One region of the Ruegeria sp. H9 genome, then DNA from elsewhere that is predicted to be linked to it. Evidence: riboswitches for the same ligand, from Rfam matches in the RefSeq annotation. Region 1 holds a riboswitch; each other region holds the start of a gene.

What was found. A riboswitch is a leader RNA that binds a small molecule or an ion and turns the genes downstream of it on or off. The one in region 1 is predicted to bind cobalamin.
Region 2: it holds a riboswitch for cobalamin, as region 1 does, so the genes downstream of both, ACR0CZ_RS08120 (DUF1636 family protein) here and ACR0CZ_RS03550 (hypothetical protein) in region 1, are expected to answer to the same signal.
Region 3: it holds a riboswitch for cobalamin, as region 1 does, so the genes downstream of both, ACR0CZ_RS02615 (DUF1636 family protein) here and ACR0CZ_RS03550 (hypothetical protein) in region 1, are expected to answer to the same signal.

What each region holds. Positions count from the first base shown of each region.
Region 1 covers NZ_JBQFNX010000001.1:774,878-782,282, reverse strand. The annotation lists gene nudC (NAD(+) diphosphatase) at 1-753, opposite strand, end outside; gene ACR0CZ_RS03570 (bifunctional 2',3'-cyclic-nucleotide 2'-phosphodiesterase/3'-nucleotidase) at 950-2,812, shown strand; RNA gene ffs (signal recognition particle sRNA small type) at 2,851-2,949, shown strand; gene rsgA (ribosome small subunit-dependent GTPase A) at 3,109-4,137, shown strand; gene ACR0CZ_RS03555 (serine aminopeptidase domain-containing protein) at 4,174-5,031, opposite strand; cobalamin riboswitch at 5,153-5,373, shown strand; gene ACR0CZ_RS03550 (hypothetical protein) at 5,465-5,872, shown strand; gene ACR0CZ_RS03545 (phosphatase domain-containing protein) at 5,877-6,377, opposite strand; gene ACR0CZ_RS03540 (DNA polymerase III subunit gamma/tau) at 6,550-7,405, shown strand, end outside.
Region 2 covers NZ_JBQFNX010000001.1:1,684,197-1,691,601, reverse strand. The annotation lists gene ACR0CZ_RS08135 (class I SAM-dependent methyltransferase) at 1-548, opposite strand, end outside; gene ACR0CZ_RS08130 (glycosyltransferase family 2 protein) at 541-1,548, opposite strand; gene ACR0CZ_RS08125 (NAD(P)-dependent oxidoreductase) at 1,663-2,649, opposite strand; cobalamin riboswitch at 2,755-2,961, shown strand; gene ACR0CZ_RS08120 (DUF1636 family protein) at 3,047-3,427, shown strand; gene cobW (cobalamin biosynthesis protein CobW) at 3,424-4,479, shown strand; gene cobN (cobaltochelatase subunit CobN) at 4,485-7,405, shown strand, end outside.
Region 3 covers NZ_JBQFNX010000001.1:588,572-595,976, forward strand. The annotation lists gene ACR0CZ_RS02605 (ABC transporter substrate-binding protein) at 1-192, opposite strand, end outside; gene ACR0CZ_RS02610 (ABC transporter ATP-binding protein) at 211-996, opposite strand; gene ACR0CZ_RS02615 (DUF1636 family protein) at 993-1,349, opposite strand; cobalamin riboswitch at 1,452-1,659, opposite strand; gene ACR0CZ_RS02620 (catalase family protein) at 1,918-2,985, shown strand; gene ACR0CZ_RS02625 (peroxidase family protein) at 3,004-4,665, shown strand; gene ACR0CZ_RS02630 (adenylate/guanylate cyclase domain-containing protein) at 4,662-7,405, opposite strand, start outside.

The DNA.
Region 1 (7,405 bases):
ATAGCTCACCGCACCCACGGGCACGCCGGCCTCTTCCATCACTTCGCGCCGCACAGCGGCTTCCAGCGTTTCACCGGGCTCAACAAAACCAGCCAAAAGCGAATACATGCCTTCAGGCCAGCCCGGAGAGCGCCCCATCAGCACTGAATTGCCATGTGTAATCAACATGATGACCACGGGATCGGTGCGCGGGAAATGCTGGCCGCCGCAGGCCGGGCAACTGCGCTGCCAACCACCCTGAGACATCTCGCTGCGGGCACCACATCGGGCACAGAATTGATGCGTTTCGTGCCAGCCGATCACCGCCTTGGCGGTTGCCGCAATCTCTGCGTCTCGTGGGTTGAGGCGTGTCATGATGCGGCGCAGCTCGGCAAAGACACACCCCTCGGGCAGATCAGGGTGCTGCTGTTCGCTGCGGTCGACAAAATCTCCGACACCGGATAAATCCAGCCCTTCAGCCGACCAGCCCGAGATGTCCATGGCAAAAAGCGGCGAACCATCCTCGGATTTTCCAAGGAAAATCGGTTGCTCGATCACACCGCCCGGGCCCTGTTCGAGAATCTTGTGCGTCATCGGAAGCCGGACGAGCCGGTCCAGTGCCTCACCCTCAACCAACAGTTTGCCGCGCCACAGCAACACACATGTTGCCAAAGGGTCACTATAAACCTGTGCCAGTTTGTCCGCGTCGCCGCGCAGCAAACCCGCCCGATCCAGTGCCGAGCCGCCAAATGTCACCTGTTCTGCGCGTTTCATGCCTGCCGTTCCTGACTGCCGCGCAAAGGGCTGCCACGTCTTACCTGATCGTGCAACGGGTATCGACCAAACATTTTTTGACCCTGCCGCGGAATGACCGCAGCATCGCCCCGGAAATTGCATTAAATCGACCTCATGGTGGAAACGTTGACACACTGACAGCTAGAAGTTGAAGATATTGAAATCAAAGCATTTAATGCGACAACGAAGAGATGCAGATGATGGCGCACGGATTCGAATCCTTGCAACATCCGATCTACACATGCACCTGACGTCATATGATTACTATTCGGATCGCCCCGAACCCGCGATTGGTTTGACCCGTACCGCCAGCCTGATTCACGAGGCGCGCAGACAGGCTGAACGCGATGACGCCCTTGTGCTGTTGCTTGACAATGGTGATAGCCTGCAGGGAACGCCATTTGGCAACTGGGCAGCTGAAAACGTGTCAGACGCCCATCCCCTGCCACGCGCGTTCAACACGTTGAACTATGACGCGATCGGATTGGGCAATCACGATTTCGGATTTGGGCTGGAACTCGTCAATCGCATCGCTCGCCAAACCGCCTGCCCAATGATTTGCAGCAATATGCAAACCACTCAGACCGAACAAGGTTGGGATGCACACACGATTCTGCATCGGGTTGTCAGACTAAATGGACAGGACACCGCAATCCGCATCGGGGTTCTTTCTGTTTTGCCCTCTCAAACCGCACAGTGGGAAGCACATCTGCTAACGGACCGGGTCGTGGTAACAGACATTCTGGCCGCTGCGCGGCGCGCTGCTGAAGATCTCAGCGTGCAAGGTTGCGACCTGATTGTCGCCCTTGCGCATACCGGACTGGGATCGGCAATGGCCGAGCCGGATATGGAAAACGCGATCATCCCGCTGGCCGAGATGCCGCTGATTGATGCCGTCGTCGCAGGCCACACCCATCTGACACTGCCCGGAAAGGCGCATGATGGTTATCCATTCGTCGACAGTACGCGGGGGCTTGTCCATGGAACGCCGGTTGTCATGCAGGGTTGGGCCGGGTCTCATCTTGGGATCATTGATCTGACACTGCAAAAAGATACCACCGGCGATTGGCGCATTACAGGCAGCCATGTCGAAGCGCGGGCAATCGCTCAATCGGGCACCGAAATACCCGAATGCCAAAGGATCACAGAGCTGTTTGCGACCGGCCACGCTGCGACGCGCAAAAGGGTGACCAGGCCAGTGGGCACAATCCCACACACGCTGCACAGCTACTTCACATATTGCGTACCGGATCGCGGTCTGGCCTTGGTTGCGGCGGCTCAGGCCGCTGCCCTACGCCCGCATTTGGTCGATACCGACTGGGCAGATTTGCCTATCATATCGTCAGCCGCCCCGGCAAAGTTCGGCGGGCGCGCAGGAAGCAAGTACTACACGGATATCCCCTCAGGCGAGATTTCAGTTCGACATATCGCCGATCTCAGTGTCTTTCCTAATGAATTGCGCGCGGTGCTGGCCTCAGGTTCTCAGATTCGGGACTGGCTTGAGATGTCAGCCGGGCTGTTCCATCAACTTGGATCAGACGCCCCGATCGATCTTGCCGATCCTCAGCGCACGGGCTTCAACTTCGATGTCCTGCATGGCGTCACCTACCAGATCGATCTTTCGCAACCGGCGCGGTTCGATACGCTCGGTCGAGTGATTGATCCGGCATTTTCCCGCATACGCAACCTGGAATTCGATGGGCAGCCGATTGCGCCTGACCAGAGTTTCCTTGTCGCCACCAATAACTACCGCGCCAATGGCGGTGGTCATTTTCCAATTGCGCGACAAGCCCGTATGATTGACCTGCCTCAGATCAGCATACAGGATATTCTATGCAAATACGTCGCTGGCACACTGCCCGCCGACCCACTTGCGCATGCACCGCGCCCCTTTTCTTTTGTACCAAACCAAAGGCAGGGCGCGATCCTGACAACGGGGCCGCGCGCGCTACACCATGTTGCAGAGCTTGCTGAGTATCATCCACGCATTCTGCCCGACGATGCGGATGGTTTCATGCGTATTCATCTGACCTTCTGACGGGTTGCCATTTTCAGGGGATGCACCTATATCGGCTCTGAGAGGTTGGCGCGGGCGAGCGCCTCGCCAACCTGGTCAGGTCCGGAAGGAAGCAGCCACAACGAGCCCCGCTTGGGTCGATGTCCAACCTCTCACTTAGAACCTATCAGCCGCAGGAGGGCGTTTATGATTGTAGCAAAAACCCTTCGGGCAGACCGGTTCTGATCCTTTCCGATCAACTGATTGCCTGAACACGTCGCCGGCGGATGCGCGATTGCCATTCGACAGGATTGCTGTTTCTGATCACAGGCAGACCAATGTTACTTTCCTTATCGGACCTCGGATGGTCCTCTCATTTCGCGGCTCAGCATACGGCTGATCCGTCACTTCTTCCGTATCGCATCTCGGCAGTACACCGGGATCGACTGATCGGGCTGAGCCCTGAAGGTGAATCGCCTTTGTTATCTCCGGATCAATCAACCGGTGCATATGCCGTCGGAGATTGGGTTCTGGTGGATGAAAACAAACGAATACGCCGTATGCTTGACCGGCGAAGCCAGCTTCAACGCCGAGCGGCAGGTACCGGAGCTGCAGCGCAGTTGATCGCTGCAAATGTAGACGTGCTGTTCATCGTCAGTTCCTGCAACGCCGATTTTAATCTGCCACGATTGGAGCGGTATCTTGCGCTGGCGCATCAGGCAGGCTGCTATCCGGTGGTCGTTCTGACCAAATCGGACATGTGCGATGATCCGAGCCTTTATGTAGATCAAGCCCAATCGCTCGCCCCGTTTCTGACGGTACTTGCGGTCAACGCGCTGGATCACGGCGATCTCGAACAAGTTCTGTCGTGGTGTCCGAAAGGACAAACCAGCGCCTTGCTTGGATCATCCGGCGTTGGGAAAACGACGCTCGCCAACGGGATGACGGGGCAGGATCAGGCCACCGCAGGTATCCGTGAAGATGATGCGCGCGGCAGGCACACAACAACTGCACGCGCCTTGCATCGCATGCGCAACGGCGGTTGGCTGATCGATACGCCCGGCATGCGCGCGTTACGTCTGCTAGATGCGCAAGAGGGGTTGGATGAGGTGTTCTCGGACATCTCAAACCTCAGCCTGAATTGCCGCTTCTCGGATTGTCAGCACGAGACCGAGCCCGGATGTGCGGTGCAGGCGGCAATCGACGCTGGTACGCTTGATCCCGCGCGGCTGGACCGCTGGCGCAAGCTGCGGCGCGAAGACCAACACAATTCCGCTTCGGTGGCGCAGGCCCGCGCCCGCGACAAGGCGTTCGGCAAGATGGTGCGCAGCGTGATGCACGAGAAAAAATCCCGTAAAGGGCTATAACGAAGCTGGGCAACGGCCTACCGGTGCCCAGCGCTATCAGGCGATCAGCCTAGGCCAGACTGCCGCATTCCGTCTTGCGAATGCACCGATATGGCCGATCTTGGATACTCCGAATTCGCTTGGTGCAAGCAGATGGCGCCCGGCTTTGGGTCCATGGAGATCGGCAAGACGCCAGACAGCATCCGGCGGCACCATTTCATCATCTGCGAAGGTAAACAGATCGACACGTTTGCCCAAGTCTTCCCAGCGGGCGACGGGCAGTGTCGTGCCGATCTCTGGCACATAGCTTTTGGGGGCGGTGCACCATTTGCGCCATTGCCAATAGACTTGGGCAGGCAGGTCCGATCCAAACCCGACCAACCGTCCGGGCAGGTAGCCAAGCGCCTTGACCACCAGCGGCGCGTGACCAAACCAGAACAACGCCGCCAAAGCGCGATAAGGCCAAGGGTGATCCGCCAGCGTTACCAGACCCGAACAGACACAGATCATCCTGTCAATCTGATCGATATCGGGTTGGATCGGGCCAAACATTCCGCCCAAGGAATGACCGATGCTCCATAGCTTGGCCTGCGGAAACCGTCGGCGCATCTCGGCCCGGGCGGATGGAATGTCGATCAACGCCCAATCGGCCATGGTGACATTTGACCGCTTTTGCGAACCCACCAAAGAGTGACCAAAATCCCGGTAATCGTAAGTCAGGCAGGCCATGCCCTGTTCTTCGGCGAGCCATCGGGCGAAGTACTGATAGTAATCCCTCGGCACCCCAGTCGCACCGTTTATGACGACCACCTTTTCGGGGTCGGCAACCGGACGGTAAAGCCGCGCCGACAACATTGCCGGGCCGGACGGGATTTGAAAATCCTCGGTCACAACCGCCTGCTGCGTGTCCAACATGGTGCCCTCCAATACCGACTGAACTGATCAGTTCACCCGAAGCGCCTCAAGTCAAGGTTGACGTGACTGGACCATACGTCACTTGCCTGACGCAATCTTCTTGACTCGGGCACGGCGCAGCCGCTAGCCATGTCGCGATGGTTCTCGCGCCCAATCGGGCCGGGATGAAAAGGGAACACGGTGCGGTTCTGCCCGGATAAATCCGGAAAGAACCTAGTCCGAGACTGCCCCCGCAACTGTAAGCGGAGAGCAATGCCGAGATACCACTGGCCTCGAAGGCTGGGAAGGTCGGCAAAGCGATGACCCGCAAGTCAGGAGACCTGCCATCGGATGTAGAACCGAAACTCGGGCGGGGTGTCCGGGACGGGTTTGATCGTGCTCCGCACGGACCAACCTGTACCACGCCCTCGCCCTGCGCGCGGAGGGCGCATTGATGATCTGGAAGACTAAAACGCACGAATTCGCGGCGACCGTGTGCCAACGTACTGGGGCAACCTGCCCCGCACTGGCGCAAATGGCGCGGGCTCTGACGCAGGCCATGTCCGCCACAAAACCGGTCACGAAATCTGAGTTTGAGATTGAAGGCACCATAGATCTGTCGCACTGCCCGGAAGGATGCACCGCCCGCTTTCGCGCCCAATGCGACCAGATACGTGTATTCTGCGGAACCGATCCTGAAATCGATACCGGCCGGCTGGATGACTACGCAGACATGATGTTCGGAACCGAGTACCGCAGCCTACCCGCACACCTGCTAAGGAATCCTCCTTGCGCCATGCTTGAGGCTTCGCTTCTGGTGCAGCACAACGGTGGCGAAATCTCGCCACATGTTGGTGTCTAAGCCGTCAAACGGCTTGAACACGGGCCGGTTCAACGGCCCAAAGCATCTGGGCATTTGTCTCGACTGCGCAAGGACGCACCGTACGCAATCGCTTCAATGCCGCCTCAGGCCGTTCACCGCATTCAACCATCAGACGCAGAACCACCATCCCGGATCGGCCACAGCCACCACGGCAATGCACTAGCACACGGCCACCACCTGACAACGCCTGACGTGCGGTCGCGCCAACGCGGGGCCAGCGGTCCAAAATCTCTTTGGGTGGCGTGCCAAAATCTTCGATCGGCAAATGCACCCATCTGCTGGCACGCCCCTGAATATCAGCGCCAAAATTCCGCGCACCATCCTGAATCATCTCGACCTCAGTGGTCATCGAGATCACAAGTCCCGGCTTCCAGTCTGCGATAAGATCAAGGTCTTCTGTATACGTTCCTCCACGCCCAGGCATCGAGGACAAGGCCAAGGTGCCTCCGCCAACCTGCAACGCATAAACCACCAGTTGCGACATAATCTCCCCCCAAACAAACTTCACCCAACAACATACTGGTCCAGTAAATAGAATAGAGTGGATTTTAGCCGCATACCCACGCATTCCAAAATGAAAATCGTCCCGGCCGGCTGTGGACGCGGGCGGCGGGGGCCTCTACGCTGCGGCGTAACGCGAATCCGACAGAGCAGACATGACCGAGACGCCCAGCCCCGCCTACCAGGTTCTTGCCCGCAAATACCGCCCCGAAACCTTTGCCGATCTAGTCGGTCAGGACGCCATGGTGCGCACTCTGAAAAACGCCTTCGAGGCGGACCGGATCGCGCAGGCCTTCATCATGACCGGCATCCGCGGTACCGGCAAGACGACGACCGCTCGGATCATAGCCAAGGGTATGAACTGCATCGGTCCCGATGGCAGCGGCGGCCCTACCACCGAACCCTGCGGTCAATGTGAACACTGCGTAGCCATCATGGAGGGCCGCCATGTCGATGTGATGGAGATGGACGCCGCCAGCCGCACCGGTGTCAATGACATCCGCGAGATCATCGACAGCGTCCGCTATCGCGCTGCATCCGCGCGCTACAAGATCTATATCATCGACGAGGTTCACATGCTGTCGACCAGCGCTTTCAACGCGCTGCTCAAGACGCTGGAAGAACCCCCCGAACACGTGAAGTTCATCTTTGCCACCACCGAGATTCGCAAGGTCCCGGTGACCGTCTTGTCCCGTTGCCAGCGCTTTGATCTGCGCCGGATCGAGCCGGAGGATATGATCGGACTGCTTCGCAAAATTGCAGGTGCCGAAGGGGCACAGATTGCCGAGGATGCGTTATCGTTGATCACCCGGGCCGCCGAGGGATCGGCGCGCGATGCGACCTCACTGCTGGATCAGGCGATCTCGCACGGGGCCGGTGAAACCAGCGCGGATCAGGTGCGCGCGATGCTGGGGCTGGCCGATCGGGGCCGGGTGCTGGATCTGATGGATATGATCCTGCGCGGCGATGCTGCAGGCGCGTTGACCGAGCTGAGCGGGCAATATGCCGAAG
Region 2 (7,405 bases), 910 kb from region 1:
GCCCCGAGGAATTCGTGGAACGCACGCATCACGTCATCTTTCCACCAACCGCGCCTGTGATAATCGTCAAGCATGATTACGCCGCCTTCGATCATCTTGGGCAGCAAAGCATCCAGATCCGTTTTTACGCCCTCGTAGGAATGGTCGCCGTCCAAATAGGCAAACCCGATGCTCTGATCTTCAAACAGGCTTAGCGCCGGTCGCGAATAGTCGCGAATGATCGAAATTTGCCCCTTGGCGATCTCGGTGCTGTATTTACCCGTTACTGCATCGTAGATCCGATCCATATCCTTTTGCGTGCGCGCTCCGGCAAGCGAAGCACCGCCATCCGGGTCTTGCTGTACTTGCCAGGGATCGATGAGGCACAATTTCGAGGGTTGCAGCTCTTCCAGCAGAATCCGCGAAAATTCGCCCTTCCAAACGCCAATTTCAACGCTCAACCGTCCATGCGGCATGGTCTTGAGCATTTCGCGCCGCAGGGAATCCTTCCGCTCGCGCTGCTCAGCTTGCTTCTTGCGGCGATCCTCAGCAGATACAGCTTCACCCATAGACGTCTTCTCCGGTTGAGGAATTTTGCAACGCTTCAACCAGATCAACCCAATCCGGTCTGGCTCTCAATTCTTCGGCTTTCGACCTGTGCCACTCACATGCTTTATGATGAAGGTCTGCCAATAGCGGATCTGCCATCATCTCAGCTTTGATGTCGTGCATAGCCGGCATGTGTTCCAGAATTGAGCGATCCTCAACATCATTGTGGTTCATCATGAGCCAGTATTTGAGCCCTTGATCCTGCCCCACATGATTGGTGCGCCCACGGTCGCGCTTGACCAAAAAGCTATCAGTGCTGCGCACAGCATAATGATGAATGCGCGCGAATTTATGGCTGAAACCACGCCATGCTTTCCATTTCACTTGGTCTGCTGGGTACAGGTTCCCGCCCGAATCCCGCCACAACACGCCTTCGTATGGCGTGTCAGGGTTCGGTGCATCTTCTGGATTGATCCTGGGACGATGGGCGCGAAAACGGCTGAATTTTCCGTTGTTGCGGAACAGCGTTTTGAACCCTTTGGTCCGATGATGCGGATAGCCGTCTTCGGTGGCGGCCAGAAAGAAAGTCTCAGGTACGGGTCGATCAACGAAATCGTTCTGACCCGCGTTTCCGAACATGCGCCAGCAGATCGAGATCGCGTCCGCCACGCCGCTGGCCTCAACGAGGCTTCTTATATCACTATTGGGCAAACGGATATTGATATACTCGTCCACATCCAAACTGAGAATCCAATCCGATGACAGATAGCTTGGGTGACTCCGCGCAAGCGAAAATGCACGAACCTGCGGCGCGGCGCGCGGACCCAGTCTGTTTCGTTGGTGGTGAGCCCAGCCAAGCGCTTGCAACCGTTCGCCCATGGCATCGGTACCATCAGCGCAATCATTGGTATAAATCAGAATGTCATCAAAGCCGATTGCGTGGTTGTAGGCCACCCAATCGATCATGAAAGGCCCTTCGTTTTTCATCGTTGTTACGATGAGAAAGGTCTCATTCGTCATAAGTTGTTCTCTTGCCTGTGCCGGTGTCGGACTCCTGTCGACCTATTTAGAATAGCACCAGAATTTTGTCCAACCAGGTCGCCAGACAGCCGCAATGCTTGCCGATTAATCGATCTACCGATTCTGCGGGATCACCTCATAACCCGGTTCTTCTGGCTCGTCGTCCAGCATCTCGGTTGGGAACCCTGGCGCCTGGATCTCCAGTCCGGTCGCGTCCTCTAGCCGCCTGATGATGTTCGGGGACAGTTCACGCTCACCATATCGCGCGATGCCATCTTCGAAAATCTTGATCATCAATGGGTTTATCTCCAGAGGAACTCCGGCACGGTCGGCGACCTCCTGAAACAGACCGATATCTTTTTTCACCAGATCCATGGTGAAGGAAATATCGCGCGAGCCGTTCAGGATGACCTGACTTTCGGTCTCGTGCACGAAGGATGTGCCTGACGATATCTTGATCGCTTCATAGGTGGTTCCAAGGTCCATACCGGCGGCCTTGGCTGTCACCAATGCCTCGGCGCAGGTGATCAGGTTGGCGGTAGCCAGATAATTGGTCAACACCTTCAGAACAGAGGCCGAGCCCAGATCGCCCGTGTGCAAAATGCGCCGCCCCATGGTGGTCAGGAATGGCAGGATACGTTCAAAAGTCTCACGATCACAGCCTGCGAAGATCGAGATATTACCCGTCGCTGCCCGGTGACATCCGCCGGAAACCGGGCAATCCACCGCTGCGCCGCCTCGTTCGATGACCATTGCGCCAAGGCGTTTGACTTCGGCTTCGTCAGTGGTCGACATTTCCATCCAGATTTTGCCAGGGCCGACCTCTGGCAACATTTCCTGCATCACCGCATCCGAGGCCGCAGGAGAAGGCAAACAGGTTATAACAGCATCGCAATCGCGCATCAGTTGCGCCGGGCTTTTGGCGGCTTTGGCACCCTTGGCGACGAATTCGGTCACCAGATCCGGGTTCAGGTCATGAACCGTCAGATCGATACCGTTTCGTAGCAGCGATCCAGATAGCTTGCCCCCTACATTCCCCAGCCCGATAAACCCTACTTTCATGCGCGGTATCCTCCTGTTCGCATCTTGCTGCCATGCCAGCACGTCGTTGCAGAAGTATCATGCCGCCCAGCGACTCCGACAGGTCGCTTTTTATCCGCTTTTTCACGGATCGGCGCGACTCGCTTGACAAGCAACCCTGCCCTGCCGCATGTCCCTTTCGTTGGTGTCTGCGAGAGCAGATGAAAAGGGAATGCGTCAGCGGTTTTTGCCGTCAAACGCAGCCGCCCCCGCGACCGTGACCGGAGAGGGTGCCCAAAGCCACTGGCAGTATGGCCGGGAAGGCGGGACATCCGACAGAGGCCTCCTCTGACATCCGCAAGCCGGGAGACCTGCCAACGCCCGAAGATGAAACCGGACGGGGTGTTCCGGTGTGGGGCTGTGATCGGCCCGCATGAAACCCCGTCCCCCACGAAGAGGATTTGGGGGGATGAGAGACATGACCGAGACCGCACCGGTCGAACTGCTGGTTTGCACTACCTGCCGTCGCGGGCTGCCTGTCGAGGATGACGCCCAGCGCCCCGGCACGTTGCTGCACAAGGCGCTTGAACAGGCGGGCCTGCCCGAAGGCATTACCTTGAAAGCTGTGGAATGCCTGTCGAATTGCGATGAAGGCTGCTCGATCGTGCTACGCGGAGGACCGGATCGCTGGACTTTCGTGTATGAGCATCTGAACGAGATCGACCATGTTGAAACCATCGTCGAAGGCGCAGCCAAATACCTCGCCACCGAGGACGGTTTGGTCAAATGGCGCGAACGTCCCGAACATTTCCGCAAAAACTGTGCGGCCCGCATTCCCCCGATTGGAGCCCTGAAATGAGCAATCTCGAGAAACTCCCCGTCACTGTGATCACCGGCTTTTTGGGCTCGGGCAAAACCACTTTGGTGAGACACCTGATGCAGAACCCGCAGGGCAAGCGTCTGGCGGTGGTCGTCAACGAATTCGGCGATGTCGGCGTCGATGGCGATATCCTGAAGTCCTGCGCCATTCCTGATTGCCCCGCAGAAAACATCATGGAACTGGCCAATGGTTGCATCTGCTGCACCGTGGCCGATGATTTCATCCCGACCATTGAAGCCCTGATGGCACTAGAGCCGCGCCCCGATCACATCCTGATCGAAACCTCCGGTCTTGCCCTGCCAAAACCGCTGCTGAAGGCGTTCGACTGGCCCGATATCCGCTCGAAAATCACCGTCGATGGCGTGATTGCTCTGGCCGATGCCGAGGCCGTGGCCGCTGGTCGGTTCGCTCCGAATGTCGAGGCGGTGGATGCGCAACGCATGGCAGATGACTCGATTGATCATGAAACTCCCTTGTCCGAGGTGTTCGAGGATCAGATTTCCTGCGCCGACATCATTCTGCTGACCAAGCCCGATCTGGCTGGCCCGGAAGGCGTTGCGAAAGCGAAAGAGATCATCGCCGCCGAAGCGCCCCGCCCCATGCCCGTGGTCGAAGTGGCCGAGGGTGCCGTGGACGTCCGCGTCGTGCTGGGTCTAGAAGCCGCGGCCGAGGATGACATGGACGCGCGTCCCAGCCATCACGACGGCCATCACGATCACGAGCATGACGATTTCGAAAGCATCATCGTTGAACTGCCCGAGCAAACCGATCCGATTGATCTGGTCGCCAAGATTGAACGATTGGCCAACGAGTTGAATATCCTGCGCGTCAAAGGCTATGCCGCCGTTCAGGGCAAGCCCATGCGCCTACTGGTTCAGGCCGTCGGTGCGCGCGTGCGTCACCAATATGACCGCCTGTGGGAGCCCGGCGAAGACCGTCGCTCGCGCCTTGTGGTCATTGCCGAGCATGACGATATCAAAGAGGCCGAGATCCGCGATATCCTCGTGGGTGTAACCGAGGCTGCCGAGTAAGACTTATGCACGTCGTCTTCCGCGAAAGCCATGGGCTCGAAGAAACCGAGACCCCGACCGATCTGGGTCAGAGCCCGGCGGACCTGGTGGTGCTGTCCTTTTCCGACAGTGACCTTGGCGCTTTCGCGGCGGGATGGCATCGTGGAGGTGGGCCTGAAGGACGCATGCCAACGATGCGGCTGGCCAATCTGACGGCGCTGAAGCATCCCCTCTCAGTCGACACATATGTCGAGCAGACACTGGAGGGCGCAAAGGGCATCCTGATCCGTCTGATCGGTGGAGTGCCCTATTGGGCGTACGGCTTGCAGCAGGTTCTGGCGCTGGCGCAGGCCAAAGGGATTGCACTGGCCGTACTGCCCGCAGACGGTCGCGAGGATACGCGGCTGGATGATTACTCTACCCTGCCTGTCTCGACCCTGCGGCGGCTGGCGCATCTGTGCGACACCGGCGGTGAGGTCGCGGCGCAGGCCGCTCTGGCGCAGATGGCACTGGCTGCGGGGTTGTATGCAGGTCCGGTCATGGGCGCCAAGACCATCCCCGAATGCGGTGCCTGGTGCCCAGATCACGGCGTGATCCCTGCAGAAAACGCTCTGCCCGGTGATGCGAAACGTATCATCGTAACCTTCTATCGTGCTTATCTGACCTCGGCGGACACAGCCCCAATCGCAGCGCTGATCCGCAGCTTGCGCGCGCGAGGTTTTGAGGCCGTCGGCCTGTTTGCCCCGTCGCTCAAAGCACCAAATGCCGCCGATTGGCTGCGCGAGACTATTGTAGCGCTGAAGCCTTCGGCAATCGTCAACGCCACCTCATTCTCAGGCAAGGGCGCATCAGGCACCTCACCTCTCGATGTGGCAGAGGTGCCGGTCTTTCAGGTGGCGCTGGCCACCTCACGCCGCAAAGCGTGGGCCGAAGCGGAACGTGGCCTTTCACCAGCTGATCTTGCCATGCATGTGGTCCTTCCGGAAGTGGACGGGCGGATCAACGCGGGCATCGTATCCTTCAAAGAGCCGGGCAAACGCGACCCGCATCTCGAGTATTCTCGCTTCGCTCATCGGGCTGAACCCGAACGGATCGAAGCCATCATCAACCGCGTCTCCGGCTGGCTGAACCTTCACGACAAACCCAAAGCGGAGCAGGTTCCGGCGCTGGTACTATCGACCTATCCCGGCAAAGACTGGCAGATGGCACATGCAGTGGGTCTGGATGCGCTGGCCTCGGCTGAGGCAATGTTGCTCGATCTGCAAGGCGAAGGGTATGACACCGCGCCTACCGAACCGATTGCTGAAACTCTTCTTGATGCCCGGATTTCATGGCCGCTAGAGGATTATCAGGCGGCGCTGGCGGCGCTGCCGGAAACACTCCGCGCCGATCTCAATAAGGTTTGGGGCACTCCCGAAGACGACCCTGCTTTCACAAATGGCGCGTTCCATTTCACGGCACTGCGTCGCGGAAAGGCTCTGATCGCGCTGCAGCCCGAGCGCGGCACACCCGAACTGCGCGATGACGACTATCACGATCTGTCGCGCACACCGCGCCACGCCTACGTCGCCTTTTACTTGTGGCTGCGCAAAGGATTGGTCGCGGATGCGCTGATCCATATCGGCGCACATGGCACGCTGGAATGGTTGCCGGGAAAATCAGTCGCCTTGTGCAACGAATGTTGGCCCGAGGCGTTAATCGGCGATCTGCCGGTGATCTACCCCTTCATAGTCAACGACCCCGGCGAGGCCGCGCAGGCCAAGCGTCGGATCGGGGCGGTTACGTTGGGCCATATCCCACCCCCGATGAAGGAAAGCGGCACACCAGATCGCATGGTGCGGCTGGAATCGCTGTTGGACGAGTTCTCGAACGCGGACGGGCTAGACCCCAAACGCCGCGATCGCCTGCAGGAAGATATCCGGGACGAGGCGCAGGCGATCGGGCTGGAAAGCGATCTTGGCCTCGATCAGGCCACCTGTACCGCCGAGGCGATCACGCGCATTGACCGATTTGTCTGCGACATCAAGGAAAGCCAATTCGGAGATGGGCTGCATATCTTTGGGCGCGTCCCCGATGTGACGGGTAATTTCGACGCTGCCCCCTCAGCCCAAGCTGAACGCTCTGCCCTGATTGACGCTTTAGCGGGCAAACGGATCGAGGCCGGGCCGTCCGGATCCCCCTATCGCGGACGTACGGATGTATTGCCGACCGGGCGGAATCTTTTCACGACCGACCCGCGCTCGGTTCCCACGCGCGCGGCCTATACACAAGGCGTCAAGCTCGCTGAGGAACTGGTTCGGCGGCACCTGCAAGAAGAAGGCGACTACCCCAAGGGCTTGATCGTCGATCTATGGGGTTCGGCCACTATGCGCACAGCGGGCGAGGAATTCGCCCTGGCGCTGCACCTGCTGGGGGTGAAGCCGGTTTGGGATAAAGGGTCTGAGCGGGTCTCGGGCATCGAAGTGTTGCCGATCACCGATCTCAGCCGCCCGCGACTGGACGTAACATTGCGCGTCTCAGGTCTTTTCCGGGACGTGTTCCCGACGCTTTCCGCGCTGTACGGTCAGGCTGTCCGCGCATTGACCAAACGAGATGAAGCACCCGATTGGAATCCTTACGCCGGTCAGGAGCCTGCGGCGCGGGTCTATGGGCCAGCCCCCGGCAGCTATGGTCTGAACATGACTCATCTGTCCGAAACCTATACGGATGAGGCACGCGTGCAGGCGGGTGAGGCTTGGCTGGACGCCAGTTCCTTCGCTTTGGAAGGTGAACACATCGCGCAGGATAAGGACGGTATCTCGCAACGCGTCGCCAACGCCGACAGCTTTGTGCACCTACAGGACCTGACCGAGACGGACTTGCTGCTGGCCAATGATTATGCAACGCACGAGGCCGGATTTGCCGCCGCCAAGAAAATCACCGGCGGTACCGCACAGCTCTATCATCT
Region 3 (7,405 bases), 190 kb from region 1:
GGTCAGGCCGACGATCTTGTCCTGCAGACCCAATGCAAAGGCCATATCGGTCATGTTCATGTCATGCACAACCAGGCGCTCGGGCGCGGTATTAAAAACCAGCGGTTCGCCGCAGTTGTCTACGGTGACTTCTTGCGCAGCAGCACCGCTTGCCATGGCGGTGGCCAACGCCACGGGCCAGATGTATTTCATCTCAGTGTGTTCCTTCGACTAAGTTGAGACTGTAGTTCTTCGAATATCAAGCGCCGGGATCACGCGGCCTTCGTGGAGAAAGCAGAGGAAATCAACGCCAAAAGTTTCGCGGACTCTTTCGGGTGTCAGCACCTTGTCCACCGACCCAAACTCGATCATGCGGGTCGATTTCATCAGCGCCACGTGTGTGGCGAATTCGGGGATCATGACAAGATCGTGTACGATCATGACCACGGTGATCCCAAGCTCGGCGACCAAAGACAGCATCCGCCCTTTTGCATCAGGATCCAGATGGTTGGTCGGTTCGTCCAGAAACAGCAACGAAGGGTTCTGCGCCAAAGCACGCGCGATATGGGCACGCTGACGTTCGCCTCCGGACAGTTGGGCCATGCGCTTGTCCGCGAGATTGGCGAGACCGGTCAGGTCTAAAATCCGGTCCAGCTCTTGCGCGTGGCCTTCGGCAGAGCGGTCCGCACGGATGGGTATTTGCCCCAGCGCAACATAATCGCGTAACGCCAAGCGTCCATCGGGCAGTTCCTGCTGACCTACCACTGCAATCATGCGCGCACGCTCTTTGGCCGTGAGCTGTTTCAGACTGCGTCCTTTGATCCGAACATCGCCAAGTGCCAGCGGCTCAGCGCCGCACAACAGATTGAGAAGCGTCGTTTTCCCCGCCCCGTTCGGGCCGGCGATGGCTAGAATGGAACCCTCGTCCAACTCGAACGAGACGCCCTGCAACAGGACATCTCCGTTAAGGGCATAATACTCAAGGTTTTCGGCAATCAGAAAGGGTGGCAACGTCATTGCGATGCCCCCTGTTCGATCCGCGGCATGCGCGAGAGGGTTTTATTGGACAACGCCTGCGGGCGATCAGTGGCATTTGTCCAGCCATCCGGGCTTTCACGATACTGCGCTGCAAACTCAGCCAGCGCCTGCACCTCATCCGCGGTCTGAATGCCACCAAAAAGGTATTGCGCCTTTCCTACGGCCTGGAACCCAACCGTTCTGGGACTATCGCAGCCTGCCATGCAAGACGACGCGCGGATCGCAAAACTGCGAGGTAATTTCCCAGTCAACGCATCGCAAATTTCATCAAGGGGCAGCCCTTCAGTGCAGCTTTCGCAGACTAGAATGAAATGATCAGGCGTATCTGGCATGGTCCACTCCACTTGTTTCCAAGCGCATGCGGAAGCTGCCGACAATGTAAACACGCGATTGACGCGCCATCAAAGCCTCCTTCCAGGACGCCCCGCCCCGGGTTGGTTAAACATCTGATGGCAGGTCTCCTGACTTGCGGGTCCGCGCTCGGCCAACCTTCCCGACCCTGTGGACCAGTGGCTGTTTGACCTTGCTCACCGCTTACAGTTGCGGGGGCAGTTACGGAATTGGCACCTTTTGGCAAACCTCACCGTATTCCCTTTTCATCCCGCGGCAACACCACCGGGAACCATCAATCGATTGAGTGCCCGAGAACACCGGACACGTCAATGATAAAGTCGAAGGCGCCCAACTCTGGTCGAGGATCGAGCGCCGGCAACCACGTGTCCGAAGCACCAACCGAATGGGTAGGGCTGCGCGCCGAATTTGTCTGGCCACGGCTGTCCATAGTTGGTGTGTTTGGAAATTAGACAATCTGAGGTAAGCTGAACAAATTTAGAGGTTTAGCTTTGTCAGCGCCTTGCCCCTGTTTGATCATTGCCTGGGTTTATCCAAGGAGACGGTTCTTTGACACATGTTTCGCAAAACGCATTGCCGCCGGATATTGTTGATGATGTCATTGACCACAATCTCGAGGCCGTTGCACGGTGGAAAGGCCATCGCTTAAGGGCTCAGCATGGGCGCAGTCACGGGTGCGTGGCTGCAACATTCACCGTCAGAAACGATCTACCAGAACAGTTCCGTCACGGCCTGTTTGAACAGCCCGCTGCCTATTCAGCCGCACTTCGCTTTTCCAACGGCGCGCATCTGGATGACCGGAAATCGGATGCCCACGGGATGGCGATCAAGCTTTTTGACGTGCCTGGCCCCAAGCTGATCGACGCCGAAGCACTTGCGCATCTGGGGACCACACAACTCAGCGACGAGTTCGATTTTGTATTGGTCGATCAGGATGTGTTTCCCAGCTACGTCCCCGATGAATATGAGCGATTGGGCAGACTTGTCGCCACATTACAAGCGGTCCAGCACGCGATCAAAGGGCGACGAAAATGGAGCCTTAGGTTGATCACCAAAGGGCTGCGCGCAGGATTTCGCGCCTTCCTCACTCGTGAAGGCAAGCGTCAGTTTCGCGTCGCGAGTGATTTCGCCTCGAACTATATGCACTCGCCTTTTGAGGTCCATTTCTGGTCGACAACACCGTATCGGCTGGGCCCCGATCTAACAGTCCGATACCTGGCCCGCAGCGCTAAACCAAAAGTTCCGGCACATCCGTTAGACGACCCAGATGGGATCGGTCAGTGTTTGCGGCAAGACGTGGCCGATGGAGATAATCACTTCGAGCTGTGTGTGATTGAGCCCCCGCGCCCGGCCGACGAGTTCGATGTGCTAGACAATCGCATCCGGTGGGCATGCGATCCGCAACCAGATGCACCTCTTGATCCGTACCATCATACCGTCACGCCCGTGGCGGATATCACGATTCCCAAAGGTGCAGAATTTGATCCGCAGAATGGCGACGCGATGAGCTTCTCGCCCTGGCGTGTCACGGCAGATCACGAACCTTTAGGACCGATTAATGCGATCCGGCTCAGAACCTATCTTAGCCTGGCCCGCGCCCGGTTCCCGAACCGATGACCAAACGGAGATGTATTGATGCTGGACGTTGATGATCTGATCAAACTCGGATTCAAGATCTCCCCACCCGTTACGAGTTATTTGGCCGCGATCAGGCTTGCAAACGCCGCGAAGATCCACCGACCGCGGCCCTATACAATGGGCACAGACTACACGACATGGCCCGGCGTGTTTTCCCATCGCTGGATCGGTCGGCATACGACGCCAGAAGACCTCTCACCCGTCCTGCCGTCGGAAAGCGAAGTTGCTGATCTCTTTCGCCGACGGACACAAATGGATGGCAGCCCGCTTACCTTGATGTGCCCGCAAGGATCGACACTATTGTTTATCTCGGCCGCACAATGGTTTACCGACAGTTTCCTTCGCACCTTTGGGGCGAAAGGACCGGTTGATCAGACGGATTCGAACCACGAAGTCGATCTGTGCCAAATCTACGGGCTGAACGATTTTCAGACCGACATGCTGCGCGAACGCGATCCCGATACCAATGAACTAACCCACCGGCTGGCCTTTCGTCTGGATACACAGGGCGAGATGTGGGCTCCGAAGCTGTTTCAAAAAAACCAATCCGGTGGTGTTAAGCTAGCACCCCCTTTTGATGGCAGTCTCGCCACTGGCGAGAATTGCGGAAAGCCGTTGCACGATCCCTGCAAGCTGTGGAATGCGGTGAAACGGGCGCATCCGGGTCTCAGCGATCACGCAATCGACCAGCTACTGCTCGATTTTCATGCAACCGGGCTCGATAATGGCAATGGTACGATAGGCTATATCACGATCAATACACTGATGTTGCGCGCCCATAACACCTTTGCCGATCTGTTGTGGCGCGAAAAGCGCGGCATATCAGGCTGGGATAAAGAGCGTGTGTTCCAGACTACACGCTGCACCTTGATCGCATTGCTGATCAAGCTTGTGCTTGAGGACTACATCGCCCACATCGCCAATATGCCTTTCAAACTACCCGTTGGCGTCAATCGCTGGCAACCGTGGCATCATTCCAACCAGATCGCGATTGAGTTCAATTTGCTCTACCGCTGGCATTCGATGATCCCCGAGCGATTTATAATCGACGGCGCACAGGTTGGCCCGGAGGGGTTCAGATTCAATCCACGACTGGTCGAACAAACAGGCTTGGCGGAAATGATCCGATCATTGTCGCGCCAACCTGCGGCCCGCATGTCGCTGCGCAACACGCCCGATTTCCTGTTCCAAAGGCCTGCGCCCGGTGCTCCTGCCCCTGTCGAAGCTACGATTGCCCTGACGCGTAAGGCGCGTCTTCCGTCGCTGAACACTTATCGTCATCATTTCTGCCGCAAACCGCATTCAAGCTTTACTGAGATGATTGGTGATCAGCCGTTTGCGGAAGAATTGATTGCCGACCTGAGCCGGCTCTATTGCGACGTCAATAGGGTCGAGTTGTTCCCTGGTCTCTTTGCGGAACAGCACAAGGGCGATGTGATCATGGGCGATCTGATGACATCGATGGTGGCGTATGACGCGATCACGCAGCTTATGAACAACCCGATGGTATCCAAAAATTTGTACTCGGCTGAGACTTTTTCAGAGAAAGGTTTTCAGTTGCTGAAGAAAACTTCGTCATTCTCGCAGGTGGCGCGTTTTGTTGGCTTGGACCTGCAACCCGAAGACTGCACTTTAGGTCGACGTCCCGGCGGGACCTAAGACGCGACCGCGCGCTCTTCCAGCTCAGTAATCCGCGCGGCAACTTCCGTATCGGCTGGCCGGATGCAGGCAAGATCACTCAGCGCGCGCAATTCATACAGCGCCGCGCCCTGATCATTCGCCACGGCTATAGCTTCACGCAAAGCCGCCTCAGCCGCGTCGAACGGAGCACCTTGTTCCAGTAGAAGGGCTGCCTTGATCCGGTGGATTTCAGCCTCATAGTTCCGCTCGTCAGTGTTTTCTGCACATGTCAGGCCAGCCTCCACCGCATCCAACCCTTTCTGAATCTCACCCAGAGCAAGATAGCCCCGTGCGAGCTCGGTGTTGACGAGCACGCCAGCCGCCTCGGCACCCGTTGCGTGCATCCTTCCCCAAGCGGCCTGCAGCATGGCCACGCCCTCTGTGGCCTCGCCGGTTCTGATGGCAGCCCCGGCAAGATGGGCCGTCGCAACAGCTTGGTAATAAGGGCCGCCCTTGTCCTGAACAGCCGCGCTCAGCGCCTCGGCCATGCGCGCATAATCCGGGTGATCCATTTGCATGTGGATTTCGGTCAACCAGTGCATTGCATTTGCGATGATCAAGGGCTGGCCCGACGCCATCGCGGCGTCAACTGCCCGCTTGGCTTTGGCGAGTGCCACCTCAGTTTTGCCCTGAAAGCTGTCGACCAGCGCGCTCATACTCTCGATTTGTATCACGGCTGCAATATCGGGGCTGTTTCCAGCTTCGGCGCAATGCGCATCCGCATGAGACGCCGCTTGTTCCAGAGCTGCTGCCGCATCCTGAAACCGACCGCGCGGGGATAGCGCGGCCCCACAGATGTAGTTTCCGACCATTCGGGTGTGGTGATCGTCATACGCATCGATGATCGCTTGCCCCCATTGCTCGGCGTTCTGGTAATCACCTTTGACCATTGCAGCGGTAAACAGACCCCTGCCCGCGCGCACAAGAGTACGCCTGTCGCCCAGCTTTTCAGCCAGTTCAAAACTGCGCCCAAAGGCATCAATTGCGGGCTTGGCACCATAACCGACATGCACGCGTTCGGCAGCGGCCAGAAGGAATTGCAAGTTCAATTCAGCTTTATCGCGTTGGTCTACGGGCAACTCGTCCAACAGCCGCAATCCGTTTCGGGCATGCTGAGCCCCTTCGCGATTTGCGTGGCGCCTCAGGTTCAGCCGCGCGGCCTCCGACCAGGCGGCCACCGCCTTCGTTGTTTCACCGGCCAGTTCCCAGTGCCGCGCTATTTGTTCAGGCTGTCGGGCGGCTTCCGGTTGGGCGGCAAGGGCTTCCGCCGTGCGTCGATGCAAATGAATGCGACGGTCCCGCACAAGGCTTTGATATGCCGCCTCACGCACCAATTCATGGCGGAACCGCCAGATCATTTCGGCGTCGTCATTCGCGCCGGGCAGATGTTGCAATATACCCGTGGCGGCGAGCCCAAAGATAGCGTCTTCGGACTCGTCTTCAGTCAGTTCACTGATCTGAGCCAGCAAAGGTGCCCCAAAGGCACCACCAATAACAGCGGCTTCGATCGCGGCGCGTCGGAGTTCTCCGACCTCGTCAACCTGTTGCGCCAGGAGGTCATGCAAGGTGGCGGGAATGTTGTCCACGATACGTTCAGGCGACGCAGCGATGGCGGCAGAGCATTCCTTGATGAAAAGGGGCACACCATTGCCCCGCGCCAAAATCTGCGCCGTGGTGCGGTCATCAAGTCGCGCACCCGAGGCCGCCTTGGCCAGTTCTGACGATGTCGCATCATCGAGCGGTGGAAGCGACAATTGCTCAAGAGACGGTATGCTCTCTTTGATCGCTGATGGCGCCGGCATCCGCGAAACCATCAACATCAGTACGGGAAGTGATGTCAGATGCTCGGCCACGTCGCGCAGCACTGAAAGGGTCGATGGGTCGACCCATTGCATATCCTCAACCACGACAAGCACCGGTCCCTCTCGGCTGAGTTTTTGGTAGACGCGGATGAATATGTCACTCAGTTGCGCGCGCAGTTCGTCCTCACTGGTCGTCCCGCTGTCGCCGGGGCCCGGGGCAAGAATGAAATACAGCGTGCGAAGTTGCGCGTCGTCCAGAATATCGCTCAGATGTTCTGACAACCGGTCGCGACGCGCGGCAATATCGTCGTGATTGTGGATGCCGCACCACCGTTCGACCTGTGATACGAAGGGAAAGAACGGTGTGCTGACATGGAACGGGCTGCAGTGATAGGTCACCCATGCCTGCGGCCCGACCGACGAACGCAGATCACGGATCAGGTGCGATTTGCCAATCCCTGCCTCACCCAATATGTGAATCACCCGCCCTCTTCCGGCTTCCACGTCTTTCCACGCGCGGCGGAGTTGTCCGCGTTCGGCTTTGCGGCCAAGCAACGGGGTGCGGTTATGGCGGCGGGCCTGATCCTTGCCTTCACCGGTCAATCGATAAACTGGAACAGGCCGGTCGAACCCCGCGAGGTTCTGAACGCCTTGCGGCTCGAACTCCATTTGCTCGGCCCCAAGCGCTCGTGTTGCCGCAGAAACCATTGTTCCACCGGGGGTCGCCAACGACTGAAGACGTGCCGCAAGATTTAGCGTCGATCCAAAAATCGCGTCGGGCTGAATATTGGTCCCAAGCGCGATGTCCCCGACAAGAACTACGCCGGATGCGATCCCAATCCGGCACCTGAGATCGAGCGGACCCGCCATTGCGGGCAGATCAGTGTGGATGCGCAGCGCCGCGCGTAGAGCGCGCT